One region of the Ramlibacter agri genome, then DNA from elsewhere that is predicted to be linked to it. Evidence: predicted binding sites of a transcription regulator. Region 1 holds the regulator's gene; each other region holds the start of a gene.
The links. Region 1 encodes LexA, which represses DNA repair genes until DNA is damaged. Its sites were predicted from a motif close to ACTGTATNNNNATACAGT; they were not measured.
Positions count from the first base shown of each region.

Region 1 (5,852 bases):
CCCGCGCTGCCGCAGGCGCCGGTGGAAAGCTGCGAGGCGCTGGAGCAACTGCGCGCGCTCTGGCACGGCCACCGCATCGCGGTGCACGTGACCGAAGCCGACCCGGGCGCAGGCGTCGACACCCCCGAGGACCTGGAGCGCGTGCGCCGGCACTTCGCGTAGTCAACGCGTAAGTTCCCTGAGGGGGACGCATGCTATCCTCGCAGCAACAAGGTGCAACGGCTGGGTCGAGCCCCCGGCCCGCACGCGCCGGCGATTCCAAACCATCCGAGGATTTCATGAGACTGATCTTGTTGGGCGCTCCCGGCGCCGGCAAAGGCACGCAGGCCGCATTTCTCTGCCAGAAGTACGGCATTCCGCAGATCTCCACCGGGGACATGCTGCGCGCGGCGGTCAAGGCAGGCACCCCGCTCGGTCTCGCGGCGAAGAAAGTCATGGACGCCGGCGCGCTGGTCAGCGACGACATCATCATCGGCCTGGTGAAGGAGCGCATCGCGCAGGCGGACTGCGCCAAGGGCTTCCTGTTCGACGGCTTCCCGCGCACCATCCCGCAGGCCGAGGCGATGAAGAACGCCGGCGTGAAGATCGATTGCGTGCTGGAGATCGACGTGCCCTTCGACGCGATCGTCGAGCGCATGAGCGGCCGCCGCTCGCACCCGGCCTCGGGGCGCAGCTACCACCTGAAGTTCAATCCGCCCAAGGTGGATGGCCAGGACGACCTCACCGGCGAGCCGCTGATCCAGCGCGACGACGACAAGGAAGAAACCGTCCAGAAGCGCCTGCAGGTCTACGAGTCGCAGACGCGCCCGCTGGTGGAGTACTACTCCAACTGGGCCCGTGCCGACGGCCAGAACGCGCCGGTGTACCGCAAGATCGACGGCATGGGCTCGGTGGACGAGATTACCGGCCGCGCCCTCGGCGCGCTGGCCAACTGCCCGGCCTAATGCATCAACGCGAGGATCAGGCCGATCCTCGCCTTCACCGCTGACACTTCCACCGCCGGCAGCCTGTCGTTCGCGGTGGCAATGACCTGCCCCTGCGCGCAGCGCGTCGTCCGGCGCACGGCCACTCCCGCCTGCTGCGCCTCGAGCAAGGCCTGCTCCAGCGCATGGTGCAGCGTCCCGTTGCCGGTCCCTGCCACCACGAGGCCGCGCGCGCCGTCGGCCACCAGCGCACGCACCATGGCGCCCGTCGCGCCGGCGTGGTTCATCACGATCTCCACGCGCGGCCAGTCGGCCGGTGGCCGCAGGTTGGCGACGCCGCGCTGGGGCGTGCCCGCGGGCCAGGCGCGCAGTTGCCGCAGCCGGCCTTCTTCGATGTAAGCCAGCGGGCCTGCGTCGCCGGAACCGAAGGCGTCGAGCCGGTAGTTGTGCAGCTTCGCCACGTCGTGCGCGCCGTGCACCGCGCCGGCAAAGACGACGCTCACGCCCTGCGCCCCCGGCGCCGCCGCCACGGCCAGCGCATCGGCCAGGTTCTGCGGCCCGTCCGCCAGCGCCGAAGTCGCCGGCCGCATGGCGCCGGTCAGCACCACCGGCTTCGCGGGCGCCAAGACCGACTGCAGGAAGAACGCCGTCTCCTCCATCGTGTCGGTGCCGTGCGTGACCACCACACCGGCCACTTCCTCCTGTGCGAGCCAATGGGCGCAGTGTTGCGCCAACGCCGCCCAGATGGCGAAGTCCATGTCCTTGCTGTCCACCTGCGCGACCTGCTCGGCTTCCACCTGCAGCCCCGCGAGGCCAGTCACGCCCTGCAGCAGCTCCGCCACGCCCAGCTGCGCCGCCTGGTAGCCGACGTTGTCCGCCGCCGACGCCGCCCGCCCGGCGATCGTGCCGCCAGTGCCCAGTACCACGATTTTTCTTGCTGCCACTTGCGTTCCCGTCCGAACTGTTGAAAAATACAGCTACTGGATATCGAAACAGTTATTCCGCCAGGAGCCGCGATGATCGACGAAGCCCCGAAGCTCACTGCCCGCCAGCAACAGATTCTGGACCTGATCCAGAGCGCCATTGCTCGTACGGGCGCGCCGCCCACCCGCGCGGAAATCGCCGCCGAACTCGGCTTCAAGTCGGCCAACGCGGCCGAGGAGCACTTGCAGGCCCTCGCGCGCAAGGGCGTCATCGAACTGGTGAGCGGCACCTCGCGCGGCATCCGCCTCAAGGGCGAAACGCTGCGCTCCATCCACGAAAACCGCATCAAGCAGTTCGACCTGCCGCTGCCCAGCCTGGCGCAGCTCGGGCTGCCGCTGGTGGGCCGCGTCGCCGCCGGTTCGCCCATCCTGGCGCAGGAACACGTCGATCGCACCTATTACGTCGAAAGCGGGCTGTTCCAGCGCCGGCCGGACTACCTGCTGAAGGTGCGCGGCATGTCGATGCGCGACGCCGGCATCATGGACGGCGACCTGCTCGCCGTGCAGTCCACCAAGGAAGCCAAGAACGGCCAGATCATCGTGGCCCGCCTGGGCGACGACGTCACCGTCAAGCGCTTCCGCCGCAACAAGCACCTGATCGAGCTGCACGCCGAAAACCCCGACTACCCCACCATCGTGGTGGAGCCCGGCGAACCCTTCGAAGTCGAAGGCATCGCCGTCGGCCTCATTCGCAACACGATGTTGATGTAAGGCCTCCGGCTGCCGCCGCAGGTGGCAGGCGTATGGCGCGCGGATGCGCCATCACCCTGCGCCGGCAGCCCTGTTTTCGCAATCCTGCCTGTGCGTAACCCCAAGGAGCTTCCGCATGGCAACCGCAACCTTCTCCCTTCCGCAGCTGTTCGCACCGCTGCAGGCCTTCGTCCAGTGGCTGGCCGGTGGTCCGCAGCCGCCGCGCACGCCGTCCGCGCCGCTGCGCGTGGCCTACCCGGCGCCGGCAGCGCCGGCCAAGCCCTTGCGCGTGGTGCGCGTGCTCGATGCCGGCACCGGCAGCGGCCGGCTGGTCATCTCCGGCCGCATGGCGGACGTCTGCGCCGAGCTCGACCGGCTGGCGGCGCAGGAGGCCGCTTAACGCGCGCCGACCAGGTAGTCCTGCTTGCCCAGGTCCACGCCGTTGTGCCGCAGGATGGCGTAGGCGGTGGTGATGTGGAAGAACATGTTGGGCAGGACCCAGGTGGTGAGATAGGCCTGCGCCTTCATCGTGCGGGTGTTCTCGCGGCCGATGGGGAAGGTGATGTCCTTGTCCTCGGTGCCGTCCAGCGCGCTGGCCGGCACGGTGGCCAGCCAGTCCAGCGTCTTCTGGACGCGGTCCTTGAGCTCGGGGAAGGAGGCCTCGCTGTCGTCGAACTTGGGGGCTTCCAGGCCGGAAATGCGGGCGACACCCAGCTTGGCGGCGTCGCAGGCAATCATGATCTGCTTCGTGAAGGGAAGCATGTCGGGCGCAAGCCGGTAGGTGGTGAGCGCTGTCGGGTCCAACTTGCGGGCAGCCGCGGACTGCTCGCCCTTGTCGAGGATATGGACCAGGTTCTTCAGCATGTGCTGGAACACGGGAACACTGGCGGAATACATGGACATCGTCATCGAAGAATCTCCGGGGAGCCTGTTGTTCAGAGCCCGCCATCGTAGCGCCCACCGGGAGCCCTCGCAGCGGCGGGTGGATCGCTCAAGGCACAATCCGGGCATGAACATCGTCATCCTCGACGACTACCAGGACGCGGTGCGCAAGCTGCAATGCGCAACCAAGCTGGAGCCGTACCCGGCCAAAGTCTTCACCAATACCGTCAAGGGCATCGGCCAGCTGTCGGTGCGCCTGCGCGACGCCGACGTGATCGTGCTGATCCGCGAGCGCAGCTCCATCACTCGCCAGCTGGTCGAGAAGCTGCCCCGCCTCAAGCTGATCTCGCAGACGGGCCGGGTCGGCTCGCACGTCGACATCGAAGCCTGCACCGAGCGCGGCATCGCCGTGGCCGAGGGCGTGGGCTCGCCCATCGCCCCGGCCGAACTGACCTGGGCACTGATCATGACGGCCATGCGCCGCCTGCCGCAGTACATCAGCAGCCTGAAGCACGGCGCCTGGCAGCAGTCCGGCATGAAGTCCGCCTCCATGCCGGCCAATTTCGGCGTCGGCATGGTGCTGCGCGGCAAGACGCTGGGCATCTGGGGCTACGGCAAGATCGGCCAGCTGGTCGCCGGCTACGGCAAGGCCTTCGGCATGCGCGTGCAGGTCTGGGGCAGCCCGGAGTCGCGCGCCAAGGCCGAAAGCGACGGCTACCTGGCCGCCACCAGCCGCGAGGAACTCTTCGCCGAAAGCGACGTGTTGTCGCTGCACATGCGCCTGAACGAGGAGACTTTCGGCATCGTCAAGCTGGACGACCTCAACCGCATGAAGCCCACCTCGATGCTGGTGAACACCTCGCGCGCGGAGCTGATCGAGCCGGAAGCGCTGATCGCCGGCCTGAACCGCGGCCGGCCGGGCTTCGCCGCCGTCGACGTCTTCGAGAGCGAACCGATACTTCAGGGCCACGCGCTGCTGCGGCTGGAAAACTGCATCTGCACGCCGCACATCGGCTACGTCGAGCAGGAAAGCTACGAGCTCTACTTCGGCGCGGCTTTCGACAACGTGGTCAACTTCATCAAGGGCACGCCCACCAACATCGTCAACCCGGGCGCATTGCAGGTCCGCCGGTAACCGCGCGCAGCGCGGAGGTCCCCGTGTCATCCACCGCCACCCTCGAAGCTGCGCCGCGCGCCGGCAACCCGCCCGTGCTGTGGGCGCTGCTGGCCGGCAACTTCGTTATCGGGACCGGCGTGATGGTGGTGCCAGGGACGCTGAACGACATCAGCACGTCCCTCGCCGTGCCGGTCGCCACGGCCGGCCAGCTGATGACGGCCGGGGCGCTGCTGATGTGCCTGGGCGCACCGCTGCTGGCGGCAGTGGTGGCCGGCTGGGACCGGCGCCAGTTGCTGGCGCTGTCCATGGCCTGGTACGCCCTGCTGCACCTGGCCTGCGCACTGGCGCCCTCCTTCGCCTGGCTGCTGCCGCTGCGCGTGCTGGCCCTGGTGCCGCCCGCGGTCTTCACGCCGCAGGCCGCGGCCTGCGTGGGCCTGCTGGTGCCCGGCGCGCAGCGCGGGCGCGCCATCACCTTCATCTTCGTCGGCTGGTCACTGGCCTCGGTGCTGGGCATGCCGCTCGCGGCCTGGGTGGGCGGCACGCTCGGCTGGCGCTGGGCCTTCGGCCTGGTGGCCGTGGTCAGCCTGCTCAGCGCCGCGTGGGTCTGGCGCGCGATGCCGCAAGGGGTGCGGCCGCCTGCGCTGTCGGCGCAAGACTGGCAAGCCACCTTCCGTTCCCGCGCGCTGATGACGACCTGCCTGGTGACGGTGCTGTACGCCGCCGGCCAGTTCGTGCTGTTCTCCTATTTCGCGCCCTACTTCAAGCAGAAGCTGGACTCGGGCCCCACGGCCCTGAGCCTGTACTTCCTGTCCTTCGGCGTGTTCGGCCTGCTGGGCAACGTGCTCATGACGCGCTATATCGACCGGCTGGGCGTGCATCGCTCGGTGATGATCGCCGTGGGCTTGATGGCGCTGTCGCTCGCGGCCTATCCGCTCGGCACCACGCCTTGGCTCGCTGCGCTGGTCACCGTGCCCTGGGCGCTGGGCTGCTTCTCGTCCAACTCGGCGCAGCAGGCGCGCCTGGTCGGCATCGCCCCGCCGCTGGCGGCAGCCTCTGTGGCCCTGAATTCCTCGGCGATGTATGCCGGCCAGGCCATCGGCGCGGCGGTCGGGGGCTGGCTGATCGCGCGCGACGCCATGGACTGGCTGCACTGGGCCGGCCTCGCGGGGCTGCTGGCGGCGATGGTGGCCAGCGCGCTGGCGACGCGGTTCGCGCGCCGGGCGACCTGACCGGATTCAGCGCCGCGGCGGCGGCTCG
Region 1 covers NZ_JABBFX010000001.1:3,709,224-3,715,075, reverse strand. Annotated here, with positions in the region: gene kdsB (3-deoxy-manno-octulosonate cytidylyltransferase) at 1-162, shown strand, start outside; gene adk (adenylate kinase) at 279-944, shown strand; gene HHL11_RS18110 (asparaginase domain-containing protein) at 941-1,867, opposite strand; gene lexA (transcriptional repressor LexA) at 1,940-2,617, shown strand; gene HHL11_RS18100 (hypothetical protein) at 2,733-2,996, shown strand; gene HHL11_RS18095 (DUF1993 domain-containing protein) at 2,993-3,505, opposite strand; gene HHL11_RS18090 (D-2-hydroxyacid dehydrogenase family protein) at 3,606-4,613, shown strand; gene HHL11_RS18085 (MFS transporter) at 4,637-5,824, shown strand; gene HHL11_RS18080 (hypothetical protein) at 5,831-5,852, opposite strand, start outside.

Region 2 (5,852 bases), on a different contig from region 1:
GTCTTGTTCTGCATCAACTGCTGCAGGCTCGCCTGGATGGCGGCCTCCACCTCGGAGTCGAGCGCGCTCGTGGCTTCGTCCAGCAGCAGGATCGGCGCGTCTTTCAGCATCACGCGCGCGATCGCCACGCGCTGCCGCTGCCCGCCCGAGAGCTTGACGCCCCGTTCGCCCACGTGCGCCTCGTAGCCCTTGCGCCCCTGCGGGTCGCTCAGGTTCATGATGAATTCGTGCGCCTGCGCACGGCGCGCCGCGCGCATCAGCTCCTCGTCGCTCGCGCCCGGGCGGCCGTAGACGATGTTGTCGTGCACCGAGCGGTGCAGCAGCGAGGTGTCCTGCGTCACCATGCCGATGGCCAGGCGCAGGCTGTCCTGCGTCACGTGCGCGATGTCCTGGCCGTCGATGAGGATGCGGCCGCCTTCGGTGTCGTAGAAGCGCAGCAGCAGGTTCACCAGCGTCGACTTGCCGGCGCCGGAGCGGCCGATCAGGCCGATCTTCTCGCCCGGCTTCACGGTGAGGTTGAAGTGCTCGATGATCGGCTGCGCCTTGCCGTAGCCGAAGCGCACGTCCTCGAACTTCACCTCGCCGCGCGGCACCGCCAGCGGCTTCGCATCGGGCTCGTCCACCACCTGGCGCGGGCGGGTCAGCGTGCCGATGCCGTCCTGGATGGTGCCGATGTTCTCGAACAGCGAGGCCATTTCCCACATGATCCAGTGCGACATGCCGCTGATGCGCAGCGCCATCGCGGTCACCGCGGCCACCGCGCCGGGCCCGACCTGGCCCTGCGTCCACAGCCAGATGCTGTAGCCGCCGGCCGCGATGATCAGCAACACCACCAGTGCGTGGTTGACGATCTCGAAGCTGCTGACCAGCCGCATCTGCTGGTAGCCGGTGGTCATGAACTCCGTCATCGCCTGGCGCGCGAAGCTGGCCTCGCGCTGCGTGTGCGAGAACAGCTTGACGGTGGAGATGTTGGTGTAGGCGTCGGTGATGCGGCCGGTCATCATCGCGCGCGCATCGGCCTGCTTCTTGCCGATGCGGCCCAGGCGCGGCACGAAGTACCAGACCGAAACGGCATACAGCGCGAACCAGCCCAGGAAGGGCAGCATCAGCCGCACGTCGAAGGCCGCCGCCAGTCCGAGGATGGTGATGAAGTAGACGCCGATGCCGATGATGACCTCGGTCGTCGTGAAGATCATCTCGCGCACGGCCAGCGCGGTCTGCATGACCTTGGTCGTGATGCGGCCGGCGAACTCGTCGGAGTAGAAGGCCAGGCTCTGGCCCAGCATCAGCCGGTGGAAGTTCCAGCGCAGGCGCAGTGGGAAGTTGATGGCCAGCGTCTGGTGCTTGAGGATCGTCTGCAGCGCGATCACCACGGTGCTCGCCAGCAGGATCGCCGCGTACACCGTGAGCAGGCCGTCTTGCTGCTGCCAGAAGGTCTCGCGCGAGGAGCGCGACAACCAGTCCACCACCTGCCCAAGCATGCCGAACAGCCAGGCCTCGTAGCCGGAGATGATGGCGCTGACGATGGCCAGCGCGAGGATGTAGCCACGCAGGCCCTCGGTGCAGGCCCAGACGAAGGCGAAGAAGCGCTTGGGAAGGGGTGGGGGCTCGACATCCGGGTAGGGATGGAGCAGCTTTTCGAACAGCCGGAACATGGAACCGGTGAGTTTTAACGGAAACCTGACATCGCTGGTGGGAAGGGCATTCCTGGCACTTGTAGGCGACCAGGAATACTGTATAAAGAATCAGTATTCTGCCATGACTGCCCCTGCCGTTTCCGACCTGCAAATTCGCCACGTCTGGCGTGGGCGGGAACTGGCGCAGGCGCAGGAAAAGGTGCTCTCCACGGGCTTCGCGGCGCTGGACGCGCAGCTGCCGGGCCAGGGCTGGCCGCTCGGCTGCCTGGTCGAGGTGCTGCAGGCCCAGCCGCAGCAGCACGTCTGGCAATTGCTGGCGCCGGCGCTGGCGCAATGCATGCGCGAGGAATCCGGCCCGGTCGTGCTGGTCGCCCCGCCTTACGAGCCTTTCGGCCCGGCCTTGCAGGCCCAGGGCCTGAGGCCGCAGCAGCTGCTGTGCGTGCACGCCGACAAGCCTGCGCAGCGCCTGTGGGCCGCGGAGCAGGCGCTGCGCTGCGCCGACGTCAGCGCGGTGCTGGCCTGGGTGCCACGCGCGAAGGCGGAGGAGCTGCGCCGCCTGCAGTTGTGCGCGCAGCAGAACGATCGCCTGCTGGTCGCCTTTCGCGGCATCGAAGCCCGCGAGCAGTCGTCGCCGGCGCGCCTGCGCCTGCTGTTGCAGGGCACGGAGCAGCTGGAGGTGAGCATCCTCAAGCGCCGCGGCCCGCCGCTGCTGCAGCCGGTCATGCTGGACGCGCATCCCGCGCGCCTCGCGGCCTTGCTGGCCGCGCGCAAGGTGCGCCGCGCCGCCACGCCCCTTCCCGTCGAACAAGTCGTGTCCGATGTACTGGATCGCGCTGCAAGCCTCGTCCGCTGAAGTGCGGCAGGCCTGGGGCTGGCGTGGCTTGCAGTTCACGCCCCGGGTCGCCGCCGTCGAAGAGGCCTTGCTGCTGGAGGTCTCGGCTTCCGAACGCCTGTTCGGCGGGCGCAAGCGGCTCGCGCGGCAGTTGCTGAACTCGGATTTGCCGGCGCCGGTGTGGGCGCATGGCGCGACGGCGCTGGTGGCCCTGGCGCTGCTGCGGCTGCGCGAGCAGGGGCGCGAGATGCCGGAACAGGTCCCCGACGGCCTGCCGCTGGACACACTCACCGCCGCCGGCCCGCACCTGCACACGCTGGAGCGCATCGGCTGCCTGACCTTCGGCCAGCTGCGGGCGCTGCCGCGCGGCGGCGTCAGCCGGCGCTTCGGCGCGGAGCTGCTGCAGGCGCTGGACGCGGCCTATGGCCAGCGGCCGGAGCGCTACGACTGGCTCACCTTGCCGGGCAGCTTCGACCTGAATCTCGAACTGCAGATGCTCGCCACCTCCGCGCCGGAACTGCTGTTCACGGGCTCGCACCTGCTCACCTTGCTGCAGGCCTGGCTGCAGGCGCGGAACCTGGGCGTGCTGGCGCTGGAATTCGAGTGGACGCTGGACCTGAAGCGGCTCGATGGCAAGCGGCTGCCGCCCAACGAGAAGCTGGAGCTGCGCACGGCCGAACCGACCCAGGACATGAAGCATCTGCGGCGCCTGGCCAGCGAGCAGTTCAACCGGCTTTCCATCGCCGCACCGGCCAACCACCTGCGCCTGCGCTCGCTGGAGACGGTGCCGTGGGGCGGCCTGACGACCAGCCTGCTGCCGGAGGACAACCGCCCGGGCGAGAAGCTGCACCAGCTGGTCGAGCGCCTGAGCGTGCGGCTCGGCGAGGACAACGTGGTGATGGCACTGCCGCAGGCGGACCACCGGCCCGAGGCGATGCAGCGCTGGAGGCCCGTGCGCGGCGCGGAGCCCTCGAAAGCGACTCACGGCGTCGCCGACGCGCTCTATCCGACCTGGCTGCTGCCGCAACCGCTGGAGCTGGAGGTGAAGGACAACGTCGCCTACTACGGCGGCCCCTTGCGCCGCCTCGCGCGCCTGTACCGCGTGGAGACGGCCTGGTGGGAAGAGGACGGCGCGGTGCTGCGCGACTACTTCCTGGCGCGCAGCGTTGGCGCCGGCCTGGTCTGGGTGTTCCGCGAACGGCCGCTGAAATTCGCCAGCGAGTACCGCTGGTACCTGCAGGGGCTGTATGCCTGAGACCCACGCCAAGCCGGGACCTTTCCTCGACAAGGAAAGCCAGCTGCCGCCCATCCTGCGGCCGGGGCCGGACTCGCTGCCGCCTTATGCGGAGCTGCACTGCATCAGCAACTTCAGCTTCCAGCGCGGGGCCTCGCATCCGCAGGAGCTGGTGCGGCGCGCCTACGACCTCGGCTACCAGGCGATCGCGATCACCGACGAATGCTCGGTGGCCGGCGTGGTGCGTGCCTCCAGCGGCCTGAAGGCCTACCTGGAGTTCGCGCGCGAGCTGCAGGACAAGGAGCCTGGCAACCGGCGCCTGCGCGATTTCAAGCTGCTGTTCGGCAGCGAGTTCGACCTGGGCGATGCGCGCCTGGTGGCGCTGGCGCGCAGCCTCGATGGCTGGGGCGGCCTGTGCGAGTTCATCTCCACGGCGCGCATGACCTCGGCCAAGGGCGAATACAACGCCAGCTGGGACGGCAGCGATTTCGGCAAGTTGATCGGCTGCGAGATCCTCTTCGCGCCCAAGCGCCTGCCCGGTGTGCCGCTGGACCTGGAGGCGCTGTGCGCCAGGCTCGCGCAGGCGCGCAACCTGTTCGGCGAAAACCTGTGGCTGGCGGTGGAGTTGCTGCACTCGATCGACGACGACCTGTGGCTGGCGAGCCTGCGCGAAGCCGGCGAGCGCTGCGGCGTGCCGCTGGTGGCCGCCGGCGACGTGCACATGCACGTGCGCTCGCGCAAGCCCCTGCACGACGTGATCACCGCCGTGCGCGAAGGCAAGGCCGTGCGCGATTGCGGCTTCGCGCTGCAAGGCAACGCGGAGCGCCACCTGCGCACGCGCCTGCGGCTGGCCGAGACCTATCCGCGCGAACTGATGGAAGCCTCGCTGGAGGTGGTGAAGCGCTGCAACTTCGAGCTGGAAAGCATCCGCTACAACTACCCGCTGGAGGCCGTGCCGGAGGGGATGACGCCCGCGCACGCCTTGCGCAGCCTCACCTACGCAGGCGCGCGTGCGCGCTACCCGCAGGGCGTGCCGCTGAAGGTGCGCCTGCTGCTGCGCAAGGAGCTCGCGCTGATCGAGCTGTGCAACTACGAGATGTACTTCCTCACCGTGCACGACATCGTGCGCGAGGCGGAGCGGCTGCGCATCCTGTGCCAGGGCCGCGGCTCCGCCGCCAACTCGGTGGTCTGCTACTGCCTGGGCATCACCGCGATGGACCCGATGGACTCCGAGCCGCTGCTGGAGCGCTTCATCAGCCTGGACCGGCGCAACGAGCCGCCCGACATCGACGTCGACTTCGAGCACGAGCGGCGCGAAGAGGTCATCCAGTACATCTACGGCAAGTACGGCCGCGAGCGGGCGGCGATTGCCGCGGTGGTCATCAGCTACCGCACGCGCAGCGCCATCCGCGACGTCGGCAAGGCGCTGGGCGTGCCCGAGCCGCTGGTCGACGCCTTCGCCAAGGACCACCACTGGTTCGACAGCGAGCTGGCGGTGGAGCGCCTGCAGGACCTGGCGCGGCTGGAGCAGTGCGAGATCACGGCGCATGTCGCGACGCAGTGGATGGACCTGACCTGGCAGCTCATGGGCTTCCCGCGCCACCTGAGCCAGCACGTGGGCGGCTTCGTGCTGACGCAGACGCCGCTGGTGCGCCTGGTGCCGGTGGAGAACGCCAGCATGAAGGACCGCTCGGTGATCCAGTGGGACAAGGACGACCTGGAGGACATGGGCCTGATGAAGGTGGACGTGCTGGCGCTGGGCATGCTCAGCGCGCTGCGGCGCTGCCTGGACATGCGCAACGCGCTGCGCGGCGGCCCGCCGATGGCGCTGCGCGACATCCCGAACGGCGACGAAGCGACCTACGAGATGATCCGCCGCGCCGACACGGTGGGCGTGTTCCAGATCGAGAGCCGGGCGCAGATGTCCATGCTGCCGCGGCTGAAGCCCAAGAAGTTCTACGACCTGGTGGTGGAGGTCGCCATCGTGCGGCCGGGGCCCATCTCCGGCGGCATGGTGCATCCCTACCTGCGGGCGCGCGAAGCCTTCGACCGCGGCGGGGCGGCCGCCATCTCCTACGAACGCTCCACCCGCGAAACCGGCAAGGAGCCGCGCCTGAAGAAGGCGCTGGCACGCACCTTGGGAGTGCCG
Region 2 covers NZ_JABBFX010000002.1:766,430-772,281, reverse strand. Annotated here, with positions in the region: gene HHL11_RS22170 (ABC transporter ATP-binding protein) at 1-1,655, opposite strand, end outside; gene imuA (translesion DNA synthesis-associated protein ImuA) at 1,759-2,490, shown strand; gene HHL11_RS22160 (DNA polymerase Y subunit UmuC family protein) at 2,456-3,724, shown strand; gene HHL11_RS22155 (error-prone DNA polymerase) at 3,717-5,852, shown strand, end outside.
Region 2: imuA (translesion DNA synthesis-associated protein ImuA) is a predicted target of LexA. The motif match lies at 1,733-1,750, and genes of this name have one in related genera.

Region 3 (5,852 bases), on a different contig from region 1:
GTGGTGCCGACCACGCCGATGCAGTCGGTCCCTTCGGCGATGTGCCAGTCGACGAGCTTGCGCAGCGCCGGATAGTCGACGCTGCCGTCCTCGTGCATCGGCGTCACGAGGGCCACGATGCTGCCTGTAATCGGAGTCATTAACGGTTCCCGGGGAATGCGCGATTGTAGGCTAGAGCATGTATCGGCCCGGTGTAGCCCCGGGGACGGCGCGGACGGCGGCGATCCGCTGGACGAAGCGGTCCGGGGCGGCCAGGAAGCCGCCCTCGTAGGCGACTACCCGCAGGCCCTGGCAGGCCTGCAGCAGCTCGCCCGGAGCCAGCAGGAAATCCGGGCGGCTCGGCTTGCCGACGGTCTCGTTGCCCCGGGCGAAGGTCTCGTAGACCAGGACGCCGCCCGGGGCGACGGCGGCCACGATGTCCGGAAGGCGCGGGCGCCACAGGTAATTCGTCACGACCACGCCGGCGAAGCTGCGGCCGGCGAAAGGCCAGGGGCCGTCCTCGATGTCGGCCAGCACGGCTTCGCCGGTGTCGCGCACCGCTTCGATCGCGTCCGGGTCGCGGTCGACGCCGGTGACGGGATGGCCTTGCTGCGCGAACCAGCGCATGTGGCGGCCGCGCCCGCAGGCGACGTCCAGCACGGCGCCGCCCGCGGGGACCAGATGGGTCCAGCGGCGGACCCAGGCCGAGGCTTCTTCGGTCCCGTGCATGCTCAATGCGGCCTGACTTCCTGCTTCAGCGCCTGCAGCGCGATGCCTTCCACCACGCCCGGCACCAGCAGCTTCATGAAGCGCCCCAGCTTGCCCTTGGCGGTCATCACCACTTCGCGCCGGCGCTGCTCCATGCCGTCGACGATCAGGCGCGCGCATTCCTCCACGCTCATCGCGCCTTCTTCCTTCAGGCCGCTGGAGCCGGCGGCCTGGCCCTGGGCGTTGTAGCCGCGGTAGCGGATCTGGGTGGCGACGACGCCGGGGTAGGCCGTGGTCACGCTGACGCCGGCGCTTTTCAGCTCCGCCCGCAGCGCCTCGAAGAAGCCGGTCATGGCGAACTTGCTGGCGCTGTAGGCGGTGCGCCCCGGCACGCCCACCAGGCCGGCCAGCGAACCGACCGCCACGATGCGGCCGCGGCTTTGCTTCAGGTGGGGCAGGGCGGCGTGGGTGCACCAGACGGAGCCCCACAGGTTCACCCGCATCAGGTCTTCGTACCAGTGCAGGTCTTCCGCCTTGACGTCCTCGAACAGCGCCTGCGCCGAGATGCCGGCGTTGTTGATCAGGCTGTCGATCCGGCCGAAGCGTTCGACGGCGGCGGCGACCAGGCCGCGGCACTGCGTCTCCTGCGCGACATCCATGGCCATCGTGAGCACCTGCGCGCCGCGCTCGCGGCACTGGGCGGCGACGGCGTCCAGCTTCTCCTGGCTGCGGCCGGCGAGGACAAGGGCGGCCTGGGCTTTCGCGGCCAGCTGGCGGGCGACTTCCGCGCCTATGCCGTCCGAGGCTCCGGTGATGACGGTGACGTTCATGGGCGGGAATGTAACCCGGCCTCCGCCTTTGTCATCCCGGGCTTCACCTCACTGGAAGCACGCCCAGATCATGTTCCCCACCGTCACCATCATCCGGGGCTGCGCATAGAGCGCAAACACGGCCAGCAGCACCACCACCGCGGCGCCATAGGCCAGCGCCTTCTTCATCACGCCGCCTGCGGCACGGTCCCGCGCGCGATCGGCGCTTCCCGCACCGGCAGGTTCACCAGCGCCGCGAACACGCCCAGCGCGATCGCCAGGTACCAGACGATGTCGTAGCTGCCGGTCCGGTCATACAGGTAGCCGCCCAGCCAGACGCCGAGGAAGGAACCGATCTGGTGGCTGAAGAAGACGAAGCCGCCCAGCATCGACAAATGCGCCACGCCGAAGATGTTGGCAATGACCGCGTTGGTCGAAGGCACCGTCGACAGCCACAGCAGGCCGATGACCGCGGAGAACAGGTACACCGACAGCGGCGACAGCGGCGCCGCCAGGAACAGCGCGATCGCGATCGAACGCCCCAGGTAGATGGAAGCCAGGATCTTGCGCTTGGCGAAGCGCTGCCCCAGCATGCCCGCGGCATAGGTGCCGAACACGTTGAACAGGCCGATCAGCGCCAGCGCGTAGCTGGCCACCTGCGGCGACATGCCCTTGTCCTTCAAATAGGAGGGCATGTGCACGCCGATGAACACCACCTGGAAGCCGCAGACGAAATAGCCCGCCATCAGCAGCTGGAAGCTGGGGTACTTGAAGGCCTCGCCCAGCGCCTGCAGGATCGTCTGTTCGCGCTTCGGCGCGACGCCGCCGCCGAAGCCCGGCTCGCGCAGGCCGAAGGCCAGCGGAACTATCGCCAGCACCACGAAGGACAGCATCACCAGCGCCTGCTGCCAGCCGAAGCGGTCGATCAGGAAGCCTTCCACCGGCACCATCAGGAACTGGCCGAAGGAGCCGGCCGCCGCCGCCACGCCCATCGCCCAGGACCGGCGCTCCGGGGGAATCTGGCGGCCGATGATGCCGTAGATCACGGCGTAGGTCGTGCCGGCCTGCGCCATGCCGATCAGGACGCCTGTGGTGAGGGTGAAGACAAAGGGATCGCGCGACAGCGCCATGCCCGCCAGGCCCAGCGCATACAGCACCGCTCCCATCAGCAGCACCCGGAACGCGCCGAAGCGGTCCGCCAGCATGCCGGCGAAGATGCCGGCAAAGCCCCAGGCCAGGTTCTGGATGGCCAGCGCGAAGGCGAAGGTCTCCCGCGTCCAGCCCTGGGCCTGCGTGATCGGCTGCAGCCACAGGCCGAAGCCGTGGCGGATGCCCATGGACAGGGTGACGATGAAGGCGCCGCAGGCGAGCACCTGCGCCATCGAGAGCTTGGGAGCGGGCGGATTCTGCATCGCGAGATTGTCGGGGCCGGAATCGGGGATCGCTTGCCGCGGGCCGGACAACCCTGTTGAAATCTTTGGTGCCCATTGATGATGGCGCGGCATGAATGCGACAAACAACTGGATACGCATCCAGTGGCGCAGGAAGCCGTGGCTACAATGCGCCTCGCATATGGCGACGAAACCATCCGAGTATTCCGAAGGTTCCATCCGGGTGCTGAAGGGCCTCGAGCCCGTCAAGCAGCGGCCCGGCATGTACACGCGTACGGACAACCCGCTGCACATCATCCAGGAAGTCCTGGACAACGCGGCGGACGAAGCCCTGGCCGGACACGGCAAGCGCATCAAGGTCTTCCTGCACACGGACGGCTCCGTGAGCGTGGAGGACGACGGCCGCGGCATCCCGATCGGCCTGCACCCCGAAGAGAAGGCGCCGGTGATCGAACTGGTCTACACGCGCCTGCACGCGGGGGGCAAGTTCGACAAGGGCAAGGGCGGGGCCTACAGCTTCTCCGGCGGCCTGCACGGCGTGGGCGTGTCGGTGACCAACGCGCTGGCCAGGCGGCTGGAAGTCACCAGCTTCCGCGAGGGCGAGGCGGGCAGCATGGTGTTTGCCGGCGGCGACGTCGAGGAAAAGCTGAAGAAGCGCAAGATCGGCCCCGAGGACCGCAAGCAGGGCACCACGGTCCGCGTCTGGCCGGACGCCAAGTACTTCGAGACGACGGCCTTGCCGATGAACGAGCTGGCCCACCTGCTGCGCAGCAAGGCGGTGCTGATGCCGGGCGTCACGGTGTCGCTCACCGACGAGAAGAAGAAGGACACCCAGACCTGGCAGTACAAGGGCGGCCTGCGCGACTACCTGATGCAGACGCTGACGGCCGACCCGGTGATCCCGCTGTTCGAGGGCGAGGGCTTCGCCGACAGCAACGACAACTTCGCCGAAGGCGAGGGCGCCTCCTGGTGCGTGGCCTTCACCGAAGACGGCCAGCCGGTGCGCGAAAGCTACGTCAACCTGATCCCGACCACCGCCGGCGGCACGCACGACAGCGGCCTGCGCGACGGCCTGTTCAACGCGGTCAAGAGCTTCATCGAGTTGCACAACCTGCAGCCCAAGGGCGTGAAGCTGCTGCCCGAGGACGTGTTCGCCCGCGCCTCCTACGTGCTCTCCGCCAAGGTGCTGGACCCGCAGTTCCAGGGCCAGATCAAGGAACGCCTGAATTCGCGCGACGCCGTCCGCCTGGTGTCGAGCTTCGTGCGGCCGGCGCTGGAGCTGTGGCTGAACCAGCACGTCGACTACGGCAAGAAGCTGGCCGAACTGGCCATCAAGGCTGCGCAGTCGCGCCAGCGGGCCGGCCAGAAGGTCGAGAAGCGCAAGGGCTCCGGCGTGGCCGTGCTGCCCGGCAAGCTGACCGACTGCGAAAGCAAGGACCTCGCGCACAACGAGGTCTTCCTGGTCGAGGGCGACTCCGCCGGCGGCAGCGCCAAGATGGGCCGCGACAAGGAAAGCCAGGCCATCCTGCCGCTGCGCGGCAAGGTGCTGAACACCTGGGAGGTCGAGCGCGACCGCCTGTTCGCCAACAACGAAATCCATGACATCTCCGTGGCGATCGGCGTCGATCCCCATGGTCCCAGCGATAACGTGGACCTGAGCGGCCTGCGATACGGCAAGATCTGCATCCTCTCGGACGCCGACGTCGACGGGTCGCATATCCAGGTGCTGCTGCTCACGCTCTTCTTCCGCCACTTCCCCAAGCTCATCGAGTCGGGGAACGTCTACATCGCGCGGCCGCCGCTTTTCCGCGTGGACGCGCCGGCGCGCGGCAAGAAGCCGGCGTCCAAGATGTACGCGCTGGACGAAGGCGAGCTCACGCACATCCTCGACAAGCTGCGCAAGGAAGGCGTGGGCGAGGGCAAGTGGAGCATCAGCCGTTTCAAGGGCCTGGGGGAGATGAGCGCCGAGCAGCTGTGGGAAACCACGCTGAACCCCGACACCCGCCGCCTGCTGCCGGTGCAGCTGGGCAAATTGGATTTCTCCGGCACCGAGTCGCTGATCACCAAGCTGATGGGCAAGGGCGAGGCCGCGGCGCGGCGCGAGCTGATGGAACTGCACGGCGACGCCGTCGAAATCGACATCTGACATGCACCCGGCCGCATCCGCCAACGATACCGCCGCCTTGCGCGTGCGGCTGCGGCCGACCATGCAGAGCGACATCGCCTTCGTGCTGTCGCTGGAGCAGGACCCCGAAAACCTGCCCTTCATCACGCCCTGGGAACGGACCCAGCACGAGGCGGCCATCCGCTTCCCGGACTTCCGCCATTTCATCGTGGAAGCCGGTCCGGGCCTGGAGGCGGCCGGCTTCGTCATCCTGATCGGCTGCCGCAGCCCGCACCAGTCGCTGGAGCTGAAACGCATGGTGGTGCGGTCCAAGGGCCGCGGCCTCGGCCGCGCCTCGCTGCGCGTGGTGAAGAAGGTGGCTTTCGACGACCTCGGCGCGCACCGCCTGTGGCTGGACGTGAAGCAGCGCAACACGCGCGCCAAGGCCTTGTACGACAGCGAGGGCTTCGTCGTCGAGGGCGTGCTGCGCGAGGCGGTGAAGCTGGACGACGGCTTCGAATCGATGGTCGTGATGTCCATGCTGGCGAACGAGTTCCGGCAGCGGCGGGCGCAAGGCCTGGAGTTGCGCGGATGAAGCGCGGGCTGGCGTTCGCGCTTGCAGCAGCCCTGATGCTGGGCGCCGCTGCGGCGCGAGCCGAAGTCTGGGGCTACGTCGACGAAAAAGGCGTGGCCCATTTCGCCGCCGAGAAAGTGGACGAGCGCTACGAGCTGTTCTTCCGCGGCGGCGAGAGCTTCGACACCAGCGCCGGCCTGCAGCAAGGGACGCCGCGGCCGGTGGCCGTGCCCACGGCGCCGGCCAAGCTGGTCGCCTTCTTCGAGATCTCGTCCACCTACAAGATC
Region 3 covers NZ_JABBFX010000002.1:643,199-649,050, reverse strand. Annotated here, with positions in the region: gene dapA (4-hydroxy-tetrahydrodipicolinate synthase) at 1-140, opposite strand, end outside; gene HHL11_RS21530 (class I SAM-dependent methyltransferase) at 172-708, opposite strand; gene HHL11_RS21525 (SDR family oxidoreductase) at 711-1,517, opposite strand; gene HHL11_RS21520 (MFS transporter) at 1,685-2,908, opposite strand; gene HHL11_RS21515 (DNA topoisomerase IV subunit B) at 3,069-5,033, shown strand; gene HHL11_RS21510 (GNAT family N-acetyltransferase) at 5,035-5,586, shown strand; gene HHL11_RS21505 (lytic transglycosylase domain-containing protein) at 5,583-5,852, shown strand, end outside.
Region 3: HHL11_RS21515 (DNA topoisomerase IV subunit B) is a predicted target of LexA. The motif match lies at 3,016-3,033, and genes of this name have one in related genera.

Region 4 (5,852 bases), 3.1 Mb from region 1:
GACGAGGATCGCACCGCGGTTGTACAGCGCGTCACGATGGCCGGCGTCCAACGCAAGCGCCCGTTCGGCGGCCGCCAAGCCTTCCTCCAGCCGGCCGGCGGCATGCAGCGCGGCCGCGATATTGGACAAGCTGCCAGCGCTGGGGCCCCGCAGCGCCACGGCCCGCTCCAGGCTGGCCAGCGCCTCCTGCGGGCGGCGCAGTTGCAGCAGGACGTTGCCGCGGCCTTCCAGGGCGCTGGCGTGATCCGGCTGCGCGCCGAGCACCGCATCCAGCGCTGCGAGCGCCTCCACCGGCCGCTGCAGCTCGTAGAGCGCAATCGCGGCCGCGAGCGCCGCGTCCAGCGAGCCCGTCGCGGCAGCCCAGCGGCGCGCCCACTCCAGCGCCTCCGCGTGCCGGCCTGCCTGCTGCAGCAGCTGCACGGCCGCCTCCAGGGGCTCGCCGAAACCGGCTCGCGCCTGCACCGCCTTGCCGTAGCTGGCGAGCGCCTCTTCGGGCTGGCCGGCGGCTTGCTGGGCCCGGCCCAGGAGAAAGTGGGCTTCGTGAAGGAAGTCGTCGCTGCGGCGCAACGCGATGGCCTGGTCCAGCTCCTTCGCCGCCTCGGCAGGCCGCTGTAGTTCGAGCAGGGCGAAGCCCAGGTTGAGGCGCGCGAGCGCATCGGCAGGGTCCGCCGCCGTGGCTTCGCGGTAGCACCGCTCCGCTTCCGCAAGCTGGCCCGCGCCGAGGGCGGTATTGCCGCGCGTGCGCCATTGCTCGGCGCTTTCCGTCGGAGGCGCCGGCGGCTGGGCCGGTGCCTTGCGGCGGCCGCCGCTCAGCGCATTCAGCAGGTCTCGGAACAAGGCAGGCTCGAGGGCGTCATGGACATCGGGCAACTCTACCCCAGGGCCTGCGAAGCGCTCCGCCGGCAGCGCGCGCTATTCCTCGTCCGGCGCGTTCAGGACGCGACGCACGACGTCGCCACCAAACCCACGAGCCGCCAGGAAGCGCGCCTGCTTCGCACGCTGCGCCGCGTCCAACGGCGGCACGCCGAACTTCCGCCGCCAGACCTCGCGCGCCCGTTCGAACTCGCTGGCGCGCAGGTCGGCGACGGCGGCCGCAATGCGTTCGGCATCCAGCCCCTTGGCCTGCAGCTCCTGCTTGATGCGACCGGCGCCCAGGCGCGGGGCCCGGCGATGCAGCAGCGAATCGAGCACGCGCTGTTCGTCGAGGAAGCCCTTGGCCTGCAGTTCGTCCAGTGCCTGCCGCAGCTGGCCGGGCTCCTGTTCGTGCTCGGCCAGCTTGCGTTCGAGCTCCTGGCGGGAATATTCGCGGCTGGCGAGCAGCCTGAGCGCGCGGCCTTTCAGGGACGGCTGCGCAAAGCCCACGGAAGATTATTCCTCTGCGCCGATCTCGGCGGGCAGCAACGCGATGTTGAGGCTCTCGCGGACCTTGTTCTCGATCTCGCGCGCCAGCTCGGGGTTTTCGCGCAGGAACTCGCGCGCGTTGTCGCGGCCCTGGCCGATCTTCTCGCCGTTGTAGGCGTACCAGGCGCCGGACTTCTCCAGGATGTTGTGCGTGACGCCCATGTCGATGATCTCGCCTTCGCGGCTGATGCCCTCGCCGAACAGGATGTCGAACTCCGCCGTCTTGAACGGGGGCGAGACCTTGTTCTTGACCACCTTCACCTTGGTCTCGTTGCCGATGGCCTCTTCGCCCTTCTTGAGGGTGCCGGTGCGGCGGATGTCCAGGCGCACGGAGGCGTAGAACTTCAGCGCGTTGCCGCCCGTGGTGGTCTCGGGGCTGCCGAACATCACGCCGATCTTCATGCGGATCTGGTTGATGAAGATGACCATGCAGTTGGTCTTCTTGATCGTGGCGGTGAGCTTGCGCAGCGCCTGCGACATCAGGCGGGCCTGCAGGCCGGGCAGCGAATCGCCCATTTCGCCTTCGATTTCGGCCTTGGGCACCAGGGCCGCCACCGAGTCGATGACGATCAGGTCGACCGCGCCGGAGCGCACCAGGCTGTCGACGATTTCCAGCGCCTGCTCACCGGTGTCCGGCTGGGAGATCAGCAGGTCGGAGACGTTCACGCCCAGCTTCTGCGCGTACTGGATGTCCAGCGCGTGTTCGGCGTCGACGAAGGCGCACTGGCCGGCCTGCTTCTGCATCTCGGCGATGACCTGCAGGGTCAGCGTGGTCTTGCCCGACGACTCCGGACCGTAGATTTCGACCACGCGACCCCGCGGCAGGCCGCCGACGCCCAGGGCGATGTCCAGGCCCAGCGAGCCGGTGGAGACCACCTGGATGTCCTCGATGGCCTCGCCTTCGCCCAGCCGCATGATGGTGCCCTTGCCGAACTGCTTCTCGATCTGGGCCAGCGCGGCCTGCAGGGCCTTGGCCTTCTCGGTGTCGGCGGCGGCGATCTTGGTGCCCTTGACTTGTGCGTCCATCGAAGTTTCTCCTTGGGAATCAACAGGTTGGCGTTTTCTCATCCAGTGGATTTAAGCACAGGCTGGATACATGGCCAGTACTTTAACGAGCGAGGTGGCCGCCGGACAACGGTATTTTTGGTCAGTTTGCCTTACGATCTGTGAAATATGAACCAAGAAGGCTGGCGGCTCACGCACCTGGGGCGGCTCCTCGGCCACGCAGTGCGGCGTTTCGACGAACGGGTGCTGTACCTGATGTCGCACGACGTCGACGTGCCGCTGGCGCTGTCCAACCTCGCCGCCCGCGCGCAGGTGAGCGCCGCGCACATCCACATCACGCGCCACCTGGAGTTGCAGGGGACGCGGCTGACGGACCTCGCGCAGAAGGCCGGCATGAGCAAGCAGGCCATGGGCGACCTGGTGGACCAGTGCGAGGCCTGGGGCCTGGTGACGCGCGCAGCCGACCCGCGCGATGCCCGCGCCCGCATCGTCAAGTTCACGGCCACCGGGCTGGCCTGGCTGCAGGCTTTCAAGGACGCCGTGTCACAGGCCGAAAGTGAATTCCGCGCGGAAGTGGGCGAGGAGGTTGCGACGGTGGTGGCGATCGGGCTGGAGGCCTACGCCGGCACGGCCTGACGTGCATCAAGGCGGAAAGGAGAGCTGGGGTTCGCTGCCGCGAAACCCAGCCTACACTCCCGTGAGCGCACGCAGAGGCGCCGAAGGAGACAAGCATGCGGATCCTCATTGCCGAAGACGACCAGGTGCTGGCAGACGGCCTGCTGCGCAGCCTGCGCGCTTCCGGCGCCGCCGTGGACCACGTGGCGAGCGGCACCGAAGCCGACGCCGCGCTGCTGGCGAACAGCGAATTCGACCTGCTGATCCTGGACCTGGGCCTGCCCCGCATGCACGGCCTGGAGGTGCTGCGCAAGCTGCGCGCCCGCGGCTCCTCGCTGCCGGTCCTGATCCTCACCGCCGCCGACGCCATCGAGGAGCGCGTGAAGGGCCTCGACCTCGGCGCCGACGACTACATGGCCAAGCCCTTCGCGCTGTCCGAGCTGGAAGCGCGCGTGCGGGCGCTCACCCGCCGCGGCATGGGCGGCACCAGCAGCACCATCAAGCACGGTCCCCTGGTGTACGACCAGGCTGGCCGCGTGGCCACCATCGACGGGCGCATGGTGGAACTGTCCGCGCGCGAGCTGGGCCTGCTGGAGGTGCTGCTGCAGCGCGCCGGCCGCCTGGTCAGCAAGGACCAGCTCGTGGAGCGCCTGTGCGAGTGGGGCGAAGAGGTGAGCAACAACGCCATCGAGGTCTACATCCACCGCCTGCGCAAGAAGATCGAGAAGGGCCCGATCCGCATTGCCACCGTGCGCGGGCTCGGCTACTGTCTGGAGAAGATTCCGTAGAGCGTTCGGCGTTGAGCGTTCAGCGTGAATTCCGCTCGACGCCCAACCCTCGACGCCCACCCGCATGAAGATTTTCCAGCGTGAGCAGCGCTCCCTCTTCGGCGAAATCCTCGACTGGATGCTCACGCCCCTGCTGCTGCTGTGGCCGGTCAGCCTGGCGCTGACCTGGCTGGTGGCGCAGAGCATCGCCGGCAAGCCCTTCGACCGCGCGCTCGAATACAACGTGCAGGCGCTCGCGCAGCTGGTCACGGTGCAGCCCCAGCACGCCAGCTTCAACCTGCCGCAGCCGGCCCGCGAGATCCTGCGCGCCGACGACTCCGACCAGGTCTACTACCAGGTGCTGGGCCCGCACGGCGAGCTGCTTTCCGGCGAACGTGACTTCCCGCAGCCCTCGGAGGACGATCGCGCCGCCCCGGGCGAAACGCGCCTGCGCGACGACGAGATCCGCGGCCTCGACGTGCGCGTGGCCTACACCTGGGTGCAGGTACCGGGCGCCACGCCGGCGCTGGTGCAGGTGGCCGAGACGCGTGAGAAACGCTCCGTGCTGGCCACCGAGATCATCAAGGGCGTGATGCTGCCGCAGCTGGGCATCCTGCCGCTGGCGGTGCTGCTGGTGTGGCTGGCGCTGGTGCGCGGCATCAAGCCGCTGTCGGAACTGGAGGAGCGCATCCGCGCCCGCAAGCCGGACGACTTGAGCCCACTGGACGAGAAAGTGGTGCCGCTGGAAGTGGCGCCGCTGGTGTCCTCGGTCAACGACCTGCTGACGCGCCTGAAGGACTCCATCGCGGCGCAGAAGCGCTTCCTGGCCGATGCCGCCCACCAGCTGAAGACGCCGCTCGCGGGCCTGCGCATGCAGGCCGACCTGGCGCAGCGCGAGCAGTTCAACGCCGAAGAATTGAAGCAGTCGCTGAAGCAGATCGGCCGCTCCAGCATGCGCGCCACCCACACCGTCAACCAGCTGCTGGCGCTGGCGCGCGCGGAAAGCGGCGGCAGCACGCTGGTCCGGCAACGCTGCGACCTGGCGGCTCTGACGGTGGACGCGGTGCGCGACACGGTGCCGCGCGCCATGGAGAAGCACCTGGACCTCGGCTACGACGGCGCCGAGCCGGGCAGCCCGGGCGTGGTGCTGGAGGGCAATCCGACGCTGCTGAAGGAGATGATCCGCAACCTCCTGGACAACGCCGTCAACTACACGCCGTCCAGCGCACGGCAGCCGGGCGTGATCACGGCGCGCGTGCTGGCCGACCCTTTCGGCCGCGCGCTGGTGCTGCAGGTGGAAGACTCCGGCCCGGGCATCCCGCCGGCCGAGCGCGAGCTGGTGTTCCAGCCCTTCTACCGCAGCCTGGACACCCAGGTGGATGGCTCGGGCCTGGGGCTGCCGATCGTGCGCGAGATCGCGCAGCAGCACCGCGCGGCGATCAGCCTCGAGGACGCCCGTCCCGGCCACAAGCCGCCGGGGACGCGGGTGACGGTGCGCTTCGAGGCGGCGGAGGAAAAGGCGGCGCTGCACGCCGCCGACGCTCAGGCCTTGTAGAGATTCAGCTCCAGCCGTTCGCGCTCCATCGCGCGCTTCACGGCCGGCAGCTCCGCCACCTTCTGCACGTGCGCCCACAAGGTCTTGAACTGCGCCGGGTCGACCTTGGCGAAGCCGCCCCAGCGCAGCACGGTCAGCGCGTAGGCGTCCAGCGGGCCGAAGCGCTCGCCTCCCAGGAAGGGGCCTTTCGCCAGCGCCTTCTGCGCGATCGCATCCAGTTCCGCCATCAGGCCCGGGTAGACCTTGGCCGCGTGCGCCTTGATGTCCGCCTGCCCTTCGGGCGTCTCGGCGAACTTGAAGGGCATGAAGAAGTGCGTGAAGGTGGGATGCACCGTGTTGTTCAGCCAGGCCAGCGTCTCCATCGCCCTGGCGCGGGCCAGCGGCTCCTTCGGCAGGAACTGCTGCTCGGGGAACTTCGCGTCGAGGTAGGTGATGATGGCCAGGATCTGCGTGACCACCGCCTCGCCGTCCACCAGCACGGGCACCTGCGCGCGCGGGTTGACGGCCTT
Region 4 covers NZ_JABBFX010000001.1:581,469-587,320, reverse strand. Annotated here, with positions in the region: gene HHL11_RS02905 (O-linked N-acetylglucosamine transferase family protein) at 1-837, opposite strand, end outside; gene recX (recombination regulator RecX) at 913-1,362, opposite strand; gene recA (recombinase RecA) at 1,369-2,427, opposite strand; gene HHL11_RS02890 (MarR family winged helix-turn-helix transcriptional regulator) at 2,575-3,042, shown strand; gene HHL11_RS02885 (response regulator) at 3,138-3,809, shown strand; gene HHL11_RS02880 (sensor histidine kinase) at 3,874-5,343, shown strand; gene HHL11_RS02875 (glutathione S-transferase family protein) at 5,331-5,852, opposite strand, start outside.
Region 4: recA (recombinase RecA) is a predicted target of LexA. The motif match lies at 2,536-2,553, and genes of this name have one in related genera.